4 regions of the Enterobacter pseudoroggenkampii genome follow, and region 3 is predicted to be linked to each of the others. Evidence: predicted binding sites of a transcription regulator. Region 3 holds the regulator's gene; each other region holds the start of a gene.
What was found. The regulator PurR, encoded in region 3, represses purine synthesis genes. The targets are predictions, from matches to a motif close to CANGCAAACGTTTGCNTG.
Positions count from the first base shown of each region.

Region 1: the regulator PurR is predicted to act here: its motif matches at 1,592-1,609, upstream of purL (phosphoribosylformylglycinamidine synthase).
Region 2: the regulator PurR is predicted to act here: its motif matches at 2,310-2,327, upstream of purT (formate-dependent phosphoribosylglycinamide formyltransferase).
Region 4: the regulator PurR is predicted to act here: its motif matches at 2,699-2,716, upstream of purE (5-(carboxyamino)imidazole ribonucleotide mutase).

Region 1 is NZ_JAPMLV010000001.1:2,694,542-2,698,754, reverse strand. Features, by position in the region: gene mltF (membrane-bound lytic murein transglycosylase MltF) at 1-1,427, opposite strand, end outside; gene purL (phosphoribosylformylglycinamidine synthase) at 1,695-4,213, shown strand, end outside.
Region 2 is NZ_JAPMLV010000001.1:2,025,101-2,029,313, forward strand. Features, by position in the region: gene ptrB (oligopeptidase B) at 1-1,457, opposite strand, end outside; gene OTG14_RS09960 (tellurite resistance TerB family protein) at 1,543-2,190, opposite strand; gene purT (formate-dependent phosphoribosylglycinamide formyltransferase) at 2,361-3,539, shown strand; gene kdgA (bifunctional 4-hydroxy-2-oxoglutarate aldolase/2-dehydro-3-deoxy-phosphogluconate aldolase) at 3,582-4,213, opposite strand, start outside.
Region 3 is NZ_JAPMLV010000001.1:1,102,311-1,106,523, reverse strand. Features, by position in the region: gene sodB (superoxide dismutase [Fe]) at 1-438, shown strand, start outside; gene OTG14_RS05420 (MFS transporter) at 477-1,643, opposite strand; gene cydH (cytochrome bd-I oxidase subunit CydH) at 1,807-1,896, opposite strand; gene purR (HTH-type transcriptional repressor PurR) at 2,194-3,219, shown strand; gene punR (DNA-binding transcriptional activator PunR) at 3,237-4,148, opposite strand.
Region 4 is NZ_JAPMLV010000001.1:214,679-218,891, forward strand. Features, by position in the region: gene mnmH (tRNA 2-selenouridine(34) synthase MnmH) at 1-970, opposite strand, end outside; gene purK (5-(carboxyamino)imidazole ribonucleotide synthase) at 1,055-2,122, opposite strand; gene purE (5-(carboxyamino)imidazole ribonucleotide mutase) at 2,119-2,628, opposite strand; gene OTG14_RS01045 (YdgH/BhsA/McbA-like domain containing protein) at 2,800-3,009, opposite strand; gene lpxH (UDP-2,3-diacylglucosamine diphosphatase) at 3,146-3,868, opposite strand; gene ppiB (peptidylprolyl isomerase B) at 3,872-4,213, opposite strand, start outside.

The sequences.
Region 1 (4,213 bases), 1.6 Mb from region 3:
GCCACGACCGGGTAACTTTGGGCCAACTGTTTGGCCTCCGTTGCCTCTTTCTCTTTCTCCAGCAGATACCCGACCAGGCTAATTTGATATTTACGGATATTTTCCACGTAGGCGTAGGCTTCATGTCCGCGCGCGTAGCCGTAAGTCAGCTTGTTATACCATGGCTTCTGGCTCAGCAGCGGCAGGCGCTGCTTAACGTCTGACCAGCTGTCCGGGTTACCTTTCGTTTTGGCCGTCAACGCCCGCGCATCCAGCATATGTGCGTAGCCCATATTGTAGGCCGCCAGCGCGAACCAGATCCGCTCCTCTTCCGGCACCGTTTCCGGGACTTTGGCCATCATATCCTGCAGATAGCGCGCACCGCCGCTGATGCTCTGTTCGGCATCGGTACGGTCATTGACGCCCAGGCTCAGCGCGGTATTTTTGGTTAACATCATCAAACCACGTACGCCAGTCGGAGACGTGGCCTGGGTATCCCAGTGGGATTCCTGATACGAAATAGCCGCCAGCAGTTTCCAGTCAATCTCCTGGGCGTATTTTTCGAACAGCGGCTGCAGATCTGGCAGGACGCTGTCTACCGCGCGCAGGAAGCTGCGGGTGTCAACGTAGTCAAAGTCGTCACCGTGACCGAGGTACTTCTCCTCCAGGCGCGCCAGGGTACCGTCTTCATTGATGGTGTTGAAGAAATCAAGCATCGCGGCAGAGAAGGTCTGATCGTCATCAAGCTGGCTAAACCAGGTCACGGGCTGCTCGTCGGTGACGTCCAGCGCCACGGCGATTTCAGGATGCACCCGCTGGAACAGGCTGATCGCGACCGAATCGGCGATGGTGTAGGGCACTTTCTGGTCTTTTACCTGCTCCAGCAGCTCCGTCGTGCCGAGTTTCGGATCCACCGTCCAGCTCAGGTCGGGATATTTCTTCTCCTTGAGCTCACGCAGATCGTCAATCACCACGTGGCCAGGCGCAATCGTCAGCTGCCGATCGTCAATCGAGGCCAGCGAACGCGGGCGCAGGCCCCCGACGCGGTAAACCAGCTGCTGCGAAACGGAGTAGTAGGTCGGGCCTGGCTGGTAGTTCTTGCTGCGCTCGCTGTTATACACCAGCCCGGCGGCAAGCATATCGGCATCGTCGTTATCGAGGTCGTCAAACAGCTGGTTGATATTCTGGCGGACGGTGATTTTAAGCTTCACGCCAAGATAATCGGCGAACTGTTGTGCCAGCTCGTAATCCAGACCAATGATTTTACCGTTGATGTCGCTGTAAATCAGCGGAGAGTTGAGGGTACTGACGCGCAATTCCCCCCGCTCCTGAATGGCGGCGATACGGTTTTCGGCTTTGCCGAACCAGGGGATGGAAGGCCAGAGGGCCACTGCCAGCAGCAACGTTACAATGCCGATGAGCAGATAATTAATCTTTAATTTTTTCAATTAGTTAATTCTCTGCGACGCCGGTTGCCTCAGTCTGCTGTAGCCATGTTAATCATAAGGTTTGCCATTGAATGAGCGGCATTTTGCGTAAACTTGCGCCACTTGGCAACCAATTAGAGAGACTGGTCACATCTATTGTTAAATCTCTGTGCAAATTTTATTTCGACGCAAACGGTTTCGTCGGCGCTCAGGATTCTCTATAATGACGCCCGTTTTCCCCCCTTGCGCACACTGTAAGCGCCCCGGCGCTTCGAAGACGAGAGACTTATGATGGAAATTCTGCGTGGTTCGCCTGCACTGTCTGCCTTCCGTATCACTAAACTGCTGGCACGTTTTCAGGCGGCCGACCTTCCGGTAAGCAATATTTACGCTGAGTATGTCCATTTTGCTGACCTGAATGCCCCCCTGAATGCAGAGGAGCGCGTACAGCTGGAACGCCTGCTCAAGTATGGCCCAAGCCTGAGCAGCCATACGCCAACCGGCAAACTGATCCTTGCGACGCCTCGTCCGGGCACCATCTCCCCCTGGTCTTCCAAAGCCACCGACATCGCCCACAACTGTGGCCTGAGCCAGATTAACCGTCTGGAACGCGGCGTGGCGTACTACGTGGAAGCCTCTACCCTGAGCGAAGCACAGTGGCAGGCGGTTGCGGCTGAACTGCACGACCGCATGATGGAGAGCGTATTTGCCTCTCTCGATGACGCGCAGAAGCTTTTCTCTCACCATCAGCCTGCGCCGGTACAGAGCGTAGACCTGCTGGGGCAGGGCCGTCAGGCGCTGATTGACGCCAACCTGCGTCTCGGCCTGGCGCTGGCAGAAGACGAAATCGACTACCTGCAGGATGCGTTCGTTAAGCTCAACCGTAACCCGAACGACATCGAACTCTACATGTTCGCGCAGGCGAACTCTGAGCACTGCCGCCACAAGATTTTCAACGCCGACTGGATTATTGACGGCGAACAGCAGCCGAAGTCGCTGTTCAAAATGATCAAAAACACCATGGAGCAAACGCCTGACCACGTTCTGTCTGCCTATAAGGACAACGCCGCGGTGATGGAAGGATCCGAGGTGGGCCGCTTCTTCGCCGATCGCGAAGCAGGGCGCTATGACTTCCATCAGGAGCCCGCGCATATCCTGATGAAAGTGGAAACCCACAACCACCCGACCGCGATCTCCCCGTGGCCGGGTGCGGCGACCGGCTCCGGCGGTGAAATCCGTGATGAAGGTGCGACCGGTCGTGGTGCAAAACCAAAAGCGGGTCTGGTCGGTTTCTCCGTCTCCAACCTGCGTATCCCGGGCTTTGAACAGCCGTGGGAAGAGGATTTCGGCAAGCCAGAGCGCATTGTGACCGCGCTGGATATCATGACCGAAGGCCCGCTGGGCGGCGCGGCGTTTAACAACGAATTTGGTCGTCCGGCGCTGAACGGTTACTTCCGTACCTATGAAGAGAAAGTGGACAGCCACAACGGCGAAGAGCTGCGCGGCTACCACAAACCGATCATGCTGGCGGGCGGGATCGGCAACATCCGTGCCGATCACGTGCAGAAAGGCGAGATCGTCGTCGGCGCGAAGCTGATCGTGCTCGGCGGCCCGGCGATGAACATCGGTCTGGGCGGCGGAGCAGCCTCTTCTATGGCCTCCGGCCAGTCTGACGCGGATCTCGATTTCGCCTCCGTGCAGCGTGACAACCCTGAGATGGAGCGTCGCTGCCAGGAAGTGATCGACCGCTGCTGGCAGCTGGGCGACGCTAACCCGATCCTCTTCATCCACGACGTGGGCGCGGGCGGTCTGTCTAACGCCATGCCGGAGCTGGTGAGCGACGGCGGCCGCGGTGGTCGTTTCAACCTGCGCGATATCCTGAGCGATGAGCCGGGCATGAGCCCGCTGGAAATCTGGTGTAACGAATCCCAGGAGCGCTACGTGCTGGCGGTTGCCGCGGACCAGCTTCCGCTGTTTGACGAGCTGTGCCGCCGCGAGCGCGCGCCGTATGCCGTCATCGGTGAAGCGACCGAAGAGCAGCACCTGACTCTGAGCGACACCCATTTCGACAACCAGCCTATCGATCTGCCGCTCGACGTTCTGCTCGGTAAAACGCCGAAGATGACCCGCGACGTAACAACCCGTAAAGCGGCGGGCAAAGCGCTGGATCGCCAGGGCATTACCGTAGCTGAAGCCGTTAATCGCGTGCTGCACCTGCCGGCAGTCGCTGAGAAAACCTTCCTGGTGACCATCGGCGACCGCACCGTGACCGGTATGGTATCGCGCGATCAGATGGTTGGCCCGTGGCAGATCCCGGTGGCGAACTGCGCCGTGACCACCGCGAGCCTCGACAGCTACTACGGCGAAGCGATGGCGCTGGGCGAACGCACCCCGGTGGCGCTGCTGGACTTCGCGGCCTCTGCCCGTCTGGCGGTCGGTGAAGCGCTGACCAACATCGCCGCGACGCAGATTGGCGACATCAAACGTATCAAACTCTCCGCAAACTGGATGGCCGCTGCCGGTCACCCTGGCGAAGATGCAGGCCTGTATGAAGCCGTGAAGGCGGTGGGCGAGGAGCTGTGTCCTGCTCTCGGCCTGACCATTCCGGTGGGTAAAGACTCCATGTCGATGAAAACCCGCTGGCAGGAAGGCAGCGAGCAGCGCGAGATGACCTCTCCGCTGTCGCTGGTGATTACCGCGTTTGCCCGCGTGGAAGACGTGCGTCATACCGTTACGCCGCAGCTTTCCACCGAAGACAACGCCCTGCTGCTGATTGACCTGGGTAAAGGCAACAACGCGCTGGGTGC
Region 2 (4,213 bases), 920 kb from region 3:
CCGCCACCGCGAATATGGGCGATGGCAAAAACAAAGCCGCGATCGAGCAGGCTTAACCTGCTGCTGCTGAAATCGGCGTCCATGCTTGAGCCATACGAGCCGTAACCGTACACCAGGATAGGGTTTTTGCCTTTCTGGAAGTGGGCTTTGTGATAGACGAGCGAGACGGGGACCTCGACACCATCCCGGGCGGTGACCCACAGGTGCTCGCTGAGGTAGTTTTCAGACTCAAACCCTTTGACCTCGGTCTGTTTAATCACCTGACGCTGCCCGGTATCCATATCCAGCTCAAACAGGGTGTCCGGCGTGGTCATCGATGAGTAACCGTATCGCAGCCGCGATGATTCGGGTTCAGGGTTGAAACCAATCCACGTCACATAGGCCGGGTCGTCGAACGCGATCCCCACCACTTCCCGCGTTTTACGGTTGATTTGCCGGATACTGGTCAGCCCGCGCTGACGCTCTTCCACCACCAGCCAGTCGGTAAACAGGGTGAACCCTTCAAGCATCACCTGATCCCGCGCGGGGATAAGCACCTCCCATTTGCGCTCATCGCGCACTTTGGTTTTATAGAGACCAAAGTTTTTGCCCTCGCGATTAGAGCGCAAATAAAAGCTGTGCTGGAAGTGATCCAGGCTGTACTCGTGATCCTTGCGGCGCGGCAGGAAACAGAGCGGCTGGGCGTCGGGAAGTTCGGCATCCAGCAGCAGAACTTCCGAGGTCGTCGCGCTGGCCAGGAAGATAATCACATAGTGGCGCGAGGAGGTTTTATGCAGGCTGACATAGAACGTTTCGTCTTTCTCTTCATAGACCAGCTCGTCGTCAGCGGAGTCTGTTCCCACGGTGTGTCGCCACACCTGATAAGGCAGCAGCGTCGAGGCGTGCTTTTTGACGTAGTAAACCGTCTCGGAATCATTCGCCCAGACAAAATCCGGGGAAACGTTTTCCAGCATTTCCGGATACCAGTTGCCGGTGTCCAGATTGCGAAAACGCAGGCCGTACTGGCGACGGGAGAGATAATCCTCCGCCAGCGCCATCACCGCGTTATCCGGCGAAATGGACATGCCGCCCAGGGTATAAAATTCGCTGTGGGCGGCGCGCTGGTTGGCATCCAGCAGAATATCCCACTCATCCCATTCGGCGCTTAATACCGACTGACGCTGGTAGATGGGATACTCATTGCCGGGCTCGTAAATATGGCGATAGCGATAGCCGTTTTTGGTCCAGGGCGCGGAGATATCGCGCTGAGGAATACGCTGCACCATCTCATTCAGCAGTTGGTTCTGAAGCGTCTGCTGGCTGGACATGACCTTGCGGCCATAGTCGTTTTCCTCGTGCAGGTAGTCGAGTACCTCTGGCCGGGAGCGCGAATCGTCCCGCAGCCAGTAATAGTTGTCTATGCGCGTATCGCCATGCGTGGTGATCGCATATGGTATACGTCGGGCTTTCGGTGGCATGTCATCATTCTTTTAAGTTTTACACCCTATAAGGTTGGCAAAACCCACGCATGATGCAAGCGAAACAGCGTCGCGACGGCGGAGGCTATCCCTGTAACGCCTGTTTTTGTTCGCGGATATCCCGCTCAATGCCCTCGCGCACGTCCTGAGGGATCTTTAACGCATCGCCCAGGGCGTTAAGGTAGCTCCGCTCCATAAAATGGTCGATATCGATGGCGGCACAGCTGAGGAAATAGAGCTCCAGCGCCTCTTCCTCATTTTTCACACTTTGCGCAAGACGCTGCGGCTCGAGCGGCTGTTCGATGGCCTGCGCCACCAGCGCTCTTCCCTTCTCTTCAACGCCGGCTTCGCGCAGTTGCTGCTCGATCGCCGATCGTTCTTTGTCGTCAATATGCCCGTCACTTTTCGCGGCAAAAACCAGCGCAAGAATGAGCCGTTCGGTACGCAGATCCAGCGGCGAGGTGTGCTCGCCATAATGCGGTTCATCGCTGTGCGCGGTCCGTACCCTGTCCTTGTACTTATTCCACAGCACGGTGCCCGCGATGGCGCCCCCACCGGCCAGCAGCGCGCCGGTGCCATATTTTGCCAGCAGCTTGCGCGAGGATTTATTCGCGACCAGCAGGCCTGCCAGCCCGCCGAGCGCCCCGGGTACCAGCAGTTTGCTGAGGTCCCGTTCGCCAGAAGATGTTTTCTGCCCTAACAGGGATTGCAATTGATTTAACCAGCCAGACATGGTTTCCCTCACTTAACGGTGAACATGTTCCACAGCGTAAGCGAGCGGGCGTCAGGAAATGTCTGGTCGGGCTAAAGAAGCGCAAATTTCTGCCCTCGCGTTTATCCCTGCGCAAGACAGACGCAAACGTTTTCGTTTATACTGCGCGCAACTTTTTTAGGGGGATTGTTATGATTCGTTTAGGAACTGCGCTGCGACCTGCGGCGACGCGAGTGATGCTGTTGGGATCGGGCGAGCTGGGAAAAGAGGTCGCCATTGAGTGCCAACGTTTAGGTGTGGAAGTCATCGCCGTAGACCGTTACGCCGACGCACCCGCCATGCACGTCGCCCATCGTTCTTATGTGATTAACATGCTGGATGGCGATGCCCTTGGCGAACTGATTACGCGCGAGAAGCCCGATTTCGTTGTACCGGAAATTGAAGCGATTGCCACCGATACGCTGATCGCCCTGGAGCAGGAAGGCCAGCGCGTGGTGCCCTGCGCGAAAGCCGCAAAGCTGACCATGAACCGCGAAGGCATTCGTCGCCTGGCGGCAGAAGAGCTGGGATTGCCCACCTCGAGCTACCGTTTTGCGGGCGATAAAGCCGCGTTCCTGCAGGCCGTAGAGGAGATTGGCTACCCATGTATCGTTAAGCCGGTGATGAGCTCCTCCGGTAAAGGGCAGAGCTTCATTCGCGATAGCAGCACGCTCGATAAGGCGTGGGATTACGCCCAGCAGGGTGGCCGCGCCGGCGCCGGTCGCGTCATCGTTGAAGGCGTCGTGAAGTTTGATTTCGAGATCACCCTGCTGACCGTCAGCGCCGTTGACGGCGTCCATTTCTGCGATCCGATTGGCCACCGTCAGGAAGATGGCGATTACCGCGAATCCTGGCAGCCGCAGCAGATGAGCGCCCTGGCGCTGGAGCGTGCGCAGGCGATCGCCCGTAAAACCGTCCTCGCGCTGGGCGGCTATGGCCTGTTCGGCGTAGAGCTATTTGTGTGCGGCGACGAGGTGATTTTCAGCGAAGTCTCCCCTCGCCCGCATGACACCGGCATGGTCACGCTGATTTCGCAGGATCTTTCCGAGTTCGCCCTGCACGTGCGCGCCTTCCTCGGCCTGCCCGTCGGCGGTATCCGTCAGTACGGCCCGGCCGCCTCGGCGGTCATCCTGCCGCAGTTAACCAGCCAGAACGTTACGTTTGATAACGTCGACGTGGCAGTGGGTGCCGGGTTGCAGGTACGTTTGTTCGGCAAGCCGGAGATCGACGGTACCCGTCGTCTTGGCGTGGCATTAGCCACCGGGGATAACGTTGACGACGCCGTGGCGAGAGCGAAAGCAGCCGCAGCAAGCGTTAAGGTAACGGGATAAAAAAAACGGGCCGAAAGGCCCGTTTTTCATGCGGCGAATGGCTTACTGCTTCGCGCCTTCCACCGCTTCGCGAGCCAGTTTTGTGATGCGATCCCAGTCGCCCGCTTCCAGCGCATCCGCCGGAACCAGCCATGAGCCACCGATGCACAGCACGCTTTTCAGCGCCAGGTAGTCACGGTAGTTGGCAGGAGAGATCCCCCCCGTCGGGCAGAAGCGTACCTGAGAGAAGGGACCCGCAATCGCCTGCAGCGCTTTAGTGCCGCCGTTCGCTTCAGCCGGGAAGAATTTGAACTCTTTCAGACCGTAGTCCATGCCCAGCATCAGTTCAGAGACGGTGCTGATGCCCGGGATCAGCGGAATGGTGCCTTCGGTCGCGGCTTTCAGCAGCGACTCGGTCAGGCCCGGGCTGATGGCAAACTGCGCGCCCGCTTCGGTCACTTCAGCCAGCTGTTTTACGTTCGTCACGGTACCCGCACCGATGATTGCGTCCGGCACTTCTTTAGCAATCGCGCGAATGGCATCCATCGCGCAGGCGGTGCGCAGGGTCACTTCCAGAACGCGAACGCCGCCCGCAACCAGCGCTTTCGCCATCGGTACAGCGTGCTCCAGCTTGTTTACCACGATAACCGGCACGACAGGGCCAGTGGTCAGGATTGCTTCTGCACTTGTTTTCC
Region 3 (4,213 bases):
GAAGGCAAAACGCTGGAAGAGATCGTCCGCAGCTCAGAGGGTGGCGTATTCAACAACGCGGCTCAGGTGTGGAACCACACCTTCTACTGGCACTGCCTGGCGCCAAACGCCGGTGGCGAACCTGCCGGTGAACTGGCTACCGCTATCAACGCCGCCTTTGGCAGCTTCGCGGATTTCAAAGCGAAATTTACCGATGCAGCCATCAAGAACTTCGGTTCGGGCTGGACGTGGCTGGTTAAAGAGGCGGATGGCAAACTGGCTATCGTGTCCACCTCTAACGCAGGCACTCCGCTGACCACCAGCGCTAAGCCGCTGATGACCGTGGACGTATGGGAACACGCTTACTACATTGATTACCGCAACGCGCGCCCGAACTACCTGGAGCACTTCTGGGCACTGGTTAACTGGGACTTTGTGGCGAAGAACTTCGCCGCGTAAGAGACACGCAGAAGGGTTCGCCCTTCTGCGTTTTTGGTTTATTCCGCAGCGCAGGCTGCTTCAGGCTGTTTACGACCCGACATCATCACCAGCAGCAGGCCGAGCGCGGCAATAATCGCCCCCATCACCGGCACAAAGCTGTACCCCAGTCCCCCTGAAATCACGACCCCACCGGCCGCCGCACCGAGCGCATTGCCCAGGTTGAAGGCGCCGATGTTGACCGACGATGAGAGGCCCGGCGCTTCATGCGCAACACGCATCACGCGCATCTGCAGCGGCGGCACCACGGCAAAGGTGGCGGCTCCCCAGACGACCATCGCGATCGCGGCGCCAAACTCATTACGCGCCAGCCACGGAATGGCAATCATGATGACAATCAGCAGGGTTAAGAAGCCCTTCAGCGTGCCGCTTACGGAACGGTCGGCAAATTTCCCACCGAGATAGTTGCCAATCGAGAAGCCCACGCCAATCAGTACCAGCATCGCGGTCACAAAGAGAGGCGTTGCGTGGGTGATGTCATGCAATACCGGTGAAATATAGGTGTAGAGGGTAAACATCGCCCCTGCCCCCAGCACGGTGGTGAGCAGCGCGGAGAGCACCTGCGGGCGCACCAGCACCGACAGCTCTCTGCGCACGTCAGGACGTTCACCCGCGCTGCCTTTCGGCAGGGAGAAGAACAGCGCCACCATCGCGACCACGCCCAGTCCAGCCGTCGCCAGGAATGACATCCGCCAGCCAATAACCTCGCCCAACCAGGTTGCCGCAGGCACCCCGCCAATGTTGGCAATCGTTAGCCCCATAAACATGGTGGCTACGGCGCTGGCCTGCTTATGTTTTGGCACCACGCTGGCAGCCACGACCGATCCCAGCCCGAAGAACGCGCCGTGGTTAAGGCTGGTCAGAATACGCGACAACATCAGCGTGGTGTAGTCCGGCGCAATGGCCGAAAGCACGTTGCCCAGGGTGAAAATCGCCATCAGGAAAATCAGCGCATTGCGGCGCGCGCGGTGCGAAAGGAGAAGCGTCATCAGCGGCGCCCCCACCATCACGCCGATAGCATAGGCGCTGATTAACATCCCTGCCGCAGGGATCGAGACATCCACGCCGCGGGCGATGACGGGCAGTAACCCCATCGGGGAGAATTCAGTAGTGCCAATCCCAAAAGCGCCAATCGCCAGGGCCAGCAGGGGAAAATTGATTTTCATGCGTCAACTCCGGATGCCGTGTCATGTGGTGACACAGAACAAAGAAGCGGAAAGCATGACATCAATCACAAAAAATGAGAAGTTAACAAAATGGCAAAAGATTTTTGCCAGAGAAGTAACAATCGGGTCGATCGGGAGGGAGAAGGCTCTCCCTCCACGTAAATCAGTGCAGCGCAGCCGTCAGACCGGCCGCGACAATCAGAGCCAGCACAATAACGGTGGTGAACAGCGAAAACTTCAGATCGGAACTCATCAATTTTTCTCCTTTTAATCCCCCCACGAAAAGTGAGCCTGCTCATTTTTGCATAATTTACGTCAAAAATCTTCCTGGATTTAGGCTGATAAACACTTTACCTCTTCCCCTTTTCATCAAGATAGGACAAAATTCCACGCTAAATTTATTAGCGTACCGGCCATTGACCCCCTCCTGACGTCCCGTGTCGTTTTCCCGGCGTGCCGCAATTCAAGATTGCGTGATAAGGGTGAGAGAAGGCAAACGTTTACCTTCAAGTTTTTCAGGAGTTTAGGATATGGTCTGGAGTGACATTTAATGGCAACAATTAAAGACGTAGCAAAACGCGCAAACGTTTCCACTACAACCGTATCACATGTAATTAACAAAACCCGCTTTGTGGCGGAAGAGACGCGCAACGCCGTCTGGGCAGCGATCAAAGAGCTGCACTATTCGCCAAGTGCGGTTGCGCGCAGCCTCAAGGTTAATCACACCAAGTCCATTGGATTGCTGGCCACCAGCAGTGAAGCGGCCTATTTTGCCGAGATCATTGAAGCGGTTGAGAAAAACTGCTTCCAGAAAGGTTATACCCTGATTCTGGGCAACGCGTGGAACAGCATTGAAAAACAGCGCGCCTACCTGTCGATGATGGCGCAAAAGCGCGTTGATGGCCTGCTGGTAATGTGTTCCGAGTACCCGGAATCCGTGCTGTCGATGCTCGAAGAGTATCGCCATATTCCCATGGTGGTCATGGACTGGGGTGAAGCGCGCGCGGATTTCACTGATTCCGTTATCGATAATGCCTTTGAAGGCGGCTATATGGCCGGTCGTTATCTGATCGAACGCGGTCACCGCGAGATTGGCGTGATCCCCGGTCCGCTGGAGCGCAACACCGGCGCGGGCCGTCTGGCCGGTTTTATGAAAGCGATGGAAGAAGCGCTGATCAACGTGCCGGAAAACTGGATTGTGCAGGGCGACTTTGAGCCGGAGTCGGGCTACCGCGCAATGCAGCAGATCGTCTCCCAGCCACACCGTCCGACCGCCGTTTTCTGCGGGGGTGACATCATGGCTATGGGCGCGCTCTGCGCTGCCGACGAGCTGGGTCTGCGCGTACCGCAGGATATTTCCGTGATCGGGTATGACAACGTGCGTAACGCGCGTTTCTTCACGCCAGCGTTGACCACCATTCACCAGCCGAAAGATTCGCTGGGCGAAACGGCCTTCAATATGCTGATGGACAGGATCGTCAACAAACGTGAAGAGTCGCAGTCCATTGAAGTTCACCCGCGTCTTATCGAACGCCGTTCCGTTGCGGACGGTCCGTTCCGCGACTACCGTCGTTAATCGCTTTACGGGGCCAGCTATGCTGGCTCCCGTAACCATTCCCGGTTTAGCGTTTCGCTGTCTCCCAGATAATCCAGCAGCCAGGCCATCGCAGGCGAGACATCACTTTGCTGCCAGGTCAGGCAGCAGGCCGCATCCGGGAACGGATTCTCCAGCGTCAGCTCAACCCACTCTCCGGTATCGATGCGCGGACGCGCGAAATGAACGGGCACCATCGCGACGCACAGTCCGGCGCTGAGGCACGTCGCCGACGATTCCCAGTCAGGGGCCACCACCCGCCGCTGGTTGTCCAGAAGCCAGGTGATACGCTTAGGCAATGAACGGGAGGTATCCTCCAGCACCAGCGACGGCCAGTTGCGTAGCGTATCATCGCTGAGCGGCCCCTCCATCGCCGCCAGCGGATGATCGCTTGCCACCACGCACTTCCAGCTCAGCATCCCCATATCGCGAAAGGCGTAACGTCCCCCGACCGGGATCGCCTGCGTGGCCCCGATTGCCATCTCTGCCCTGCCGTCCGCCAGCGCATCCCAGACGCCGTTGAACACCTCCTGCGAGACCCGCAGCTCGACATCTGAAAAATGACGATAGAAATCGACGATCATCTGCCGGGTACGTTCCGGCTTAACGATGTTATCCACCGCGATGGAAAGATGCCCCCGCCAGCCGTTAGCGATCTGCTGACACTGTTCGCGGGTGATCTGCATTTTTTTGATAACAGAACGCCCTTCCTTCAAAAACCACGCCCCTGCGGGCGTTAATTCCACATCACGATGGCGCCGCTCAAACAGCGGAACCGCCAGCCACTCCTCCAACTGACGCACCGTGTAGCTGATGGCCGAAGGGACGCGGTGCAGCTCCTGCGCTGCACCGCTAAAGCTGCCGTTACGCGCGACAGCATCGACCACTTCAAGAGAATAATCTGACCACATTTTCTGCCTGCAAAAAATTTGAATGCACCCGCCAAATATTAGCGTTTCACAAGCGGCTTTGCACT
Region 4 (4,213 bases), 890 kb from region 3:
CCTTCAGCAGCGGCGCAAGCCAGCTGAAGTGCGCATCCGTGCTGCCAGTACGTTGTTGTTTGACAAGCGCGGCGTCCAGTAAGACGGTAAATTCCGCAAAGCGCTGCAGCCCCAGACGGCGGCGAATGGCGAACAGGCCGTGGTGCAGGTACTCGCTGTACTCTTTCCAGCCCGCTTCTTCGCCGTAGGCAGCAGAAAAATCTGCCCACATATGGTCGAAATACTCTTCGCGCAGGCGTTCAAGACGGATCTCAAACGGATCCTCTACCACCACGATAGGCGCTTCAACCATGCGGTCACGCAGGCACTCCGGCAGGTGGTTGGAGCCAATCATCCGGCCTTCATCTTCCAGCACCCAGCGCGCGGCGTCTTTTTTCAATAGCTCAACCGCAAGGTGGTTTTCAAAGCTCGCCTGGGAAAGCTGCGGCGTGAGCGTGCGGCCAAAAGACGAACCGCGATGGTGCGCCAGCCCTTCCAGATCGATGCCCTGTGCGTGCTGCTTCACCAGCAGGGTTTTACCGTTTCCGGTACAGCCGCCGATAAGCACTATCGGCTTTTGTGACTGCTCAATCGTCACCTGAATCGCCGTCTGGCGCAGGGCTTTATAGCCGCCGCGGATCAGCGGGTAGTCGATGCCCGCCTCTTTAAGCCAGGCCTGCGAGATGTGCGAGCGCTGACCGCCGCGCGCGCAGCAGAGAAAGCCCTCAGGATGGGCAAGGCTGGCTTCACGCCAGGCGTTAATACGTGTCTCACGCGTCTCGCCGTTCACCAGACTATGGCCAAGCGCCAGCGCGGCCTCGGGGCCCTGGCGTTTATAGCAGGTGCCGACGGCGGCGCGTTCGTCGTCATTCATCAACGGCAGGTTAATGGCGGCGGGCATCGCACCCTGGGCAAATTCAATCGGCGCGCGAACGTCGATTAAAGGGGTATCAGACGCGAGGATCGCGCGATAGTCCGTTCCATCGTTCATGGTTATTCCAGAAGAAAACTCAGCAGCAATGGGCGGGGATTGTACGCCGGGGAAGGGGAAGGTCAACTCCCCGGCGCAGATGTCTTACTTGAGCTTTGACTGTGCCCAGACGATACCGCTCGCATATTCCGGCGGCAGGAGAGGGATCATGGCTTCCAGGGTGGCGCTCAGGCGGCCCGTGTCGCTGTCGTTCAGGTTCAGGTGACCGACCTTACGACCCGCGCGAACCTCTTTGTCATACCAGTGCAGATGCACCAGCGGCAGCTTCAGCCAGTCGTAGTTCAGATCGGTGCCGATCAGGTTGATCATCACCGACGGGCTGTCCACCACCGGCTGCGGCAGCGGCAGGTCGGTGATCGCGCGCAGGTGCAGTTCGAACTGGCTGATGGACGCGCCGTTTTGCGTCCAGTGGCCGCTGTTGTGCACGCGCGGTGCAAGTTCGTTGATCAGCAGACCGGACGGGGTGATAAAGCACTCCATCGCCATGACGCCCACATATCCGAGTTCGTGCATGATGGCAGAAAGCATCTCTTCTGCCTGCGCCTGCTGCTCAGCATTGGCGTGCGGGAAGGCGACGCTGGTGCGCAGAATACCGTCCTGATGCAGGTTATGCGTCAGCGGATAAAAGACGGTATGTCCGTCGTGCCCGCGTGCGCCAACCAGTGACACTTCACCGCTAAAGTTGATGCCCTGCTCAACGATGCATTCGCCGTAGCAGTCGTCCGGCAGCTCGGCAGTGTCGTCTGCGCGCAGACGCCACTGGCCACGGCCGTCGTAGCCGCCCACGCGGCGCTTCACGATGGCCAGCTCGCCCAGCATCGCGAAAACATCATTCCACTTGCTTTTATCGGACAGGAGCTGCCACGGCGCGGTCGGCAGGCCGAGCTTGTCGAACAGCTGCTTTTGCGTCAGACGGTCGGCAATGATCGGGAACACGTCGCGGTTTACGAAGGCGTTATGACGCGCCAGTTCGCGGGTCAGCGCGGTTTCCGGCCAGCGTTCGATCTCGGCGGTGATCACGCTCTGGTGGAACGGTACGGCTTCAGGTTCAGCGTCCAGCCCGACGGGCCAGACGGCAATACCCAGCGGCTCACCGGCCTGACGCAGCATGCGGCCTAACTGGCCGTTACCGAGGACGCAAACCTGCTTCATGCCGCACCCCGCGGGTCCGGATTGTCCAGCACTTCGTCGGTCTGGGCTTTACGCCACTCCGCCAGACGCTGATGTAACGCTTTATCGTGCGTCGCCAGGATCTGCGCGGCCAACAGGGCAGCGTTCGCCGCGCCCGCTTTGCCAATCGCCAGCGTCCCGACAGGAATACCGCGCGGCATCTGGACGATGGAGTAGAGGCTGTCCACACCGCTTAACGCGGCGCTTTGTACCGGGACGCCCAGAACCGGCACCAGGGTTTTGGCGGCAATCATGCCCGGCAGGTGTGCTGCGCCGCCCGCACCGGCAATGATCACCTCATAACCGTTCTCTTCGGCGCTTTCGGCGAAGCTGAACAGTTTGTCCGGTGTACGGTGCGCGGAGACCACTTCGACGTGGTGCGGAACATTCAGGATTTCAAAGATTTCGGCGGCGAACTGCATGGTAGCCCAGTCGCTTTTGGACCCCATCACGATGGCGACACGCGCCGGATTATTGCGGGAAGACATGCGTCTTAAAACTCCTGTGGTGCGAAACACACTGCTTTCGAGGGCACAGAGAATAGCATGTTATACGGGCAAGGAAAACGGTTGCGCGGTTAAATCTTGAGCCGTTGTTGCCATCAATTCATAACAAAACAGACCGCATTCTGGCGGTCTGTTTTTGTCGAAGGGCAATCATTATTTCGTCAGTTCTGCGGTCATATACACGCGGTTGTCGACCTTCGCGCTGGTGATTTTGTAAGACGCGCCCTGTTCAGCAGCCTGTGCAGCAATTTTCGCTTCTGCGCGGTCAAGGGTTGAACCGGTTGCGCTGACGCTCTGCGCGAAAGCGCCGAAGGAAGCCAGGGAAAGAGCGGTAACTGCAACGAAAGTTTTGATGGATTTCATGGTCGTATTCCTTAAGTAATTTATCTGGGATAGGGCGTGCTGCCCTGATGTGATAAATAATAGGCCGACCACGGGCTGATTAAAATCGAAACAATTTGCCAATATTGTTCAAAAAAATAGAATGAACTGTAAGGGGTTAAAACGGAAAAGCGATCAGCTCCACACCCTCTGGCGTGACTTTGACCATGGATCCTTCTGAGTGCCATGCACCCAACACCACGCGATGGGCCGGTTCGCCGTTGGCGATAAGGGAATGCACGTCTGGACGATGGGTATGCCCGTGGATCAACCACTGAACGCCATGTTTTTCCATCACGTTGACCACCGCGTGAGGATTAACGTCCATGATGGTCATGGATTTGCTGCTGTTGGCGGCTTTACTGCCCGCGCGCATTCTGGCGGCGATGCGGTTGCGGATAAACAGCGGCAGGGCAAGGAACACCTTCTGGATCCACGGGGTGTGGACTTTAGCGCGAAACGCCAGGTAGCCGGTATCGTCGGTGCAGAGCGTGTCGCCGTGCATGATCAGCACCTTGCGGCCGTAGAGGTCGAGCACCTGTTCTTCCGGCAGCAGCGTCATGCCGCTTTCACGGGCGTAGCGCTTGCCGATCAGGAAATCACGGTTGCCGTGAATGAAGTAGCAGGGGACGCCGGAATCCACCAGCGCTTTAATGGCCGAAGCCATTTCACGGTGCAGCGGGTTAGGATCGTCGTCGCCAATCCAGGCTTCAAAGAGGTCGCCCAGGATGTACAGCGCATCGGCGCTTTTCGCTTCACCGCGTAAAAAACGCAGAAAACCGGCGGTTATCGCCGGTTCTTCTGTTTGCAGATGCAGATCCGCAATAAAGAGTGTCGCCACGAATTACTCGCTGACGGTCACGCTTGTAATCACAACGTCTTCTTTCGGAACGTCCTGGTGCATACCGCTGCGGCCAGTAGAGACGGCTTTGATCTTGTCAACCACGTCCATACCTTCAACCACTTCTGCGAATACGCAGTAGCCCCAACCCTGCAGGCTTTCGCCGGAGAAGTTCAGGAAGTCGTTGTCCGCCACGTTAATGAAGAACTGCGCGGTTGCAGAGTGAGGTGCCTGAGTACGCGCCATCGCCAGCGTGCCGCGGGTGTTTTTCAGGCCGTTGTTCGCTTCGTTCTTGATCGGCTCTTTAGTGGCTTTCTGGTTCATGCCAGGTTCGAAACCGCCGCC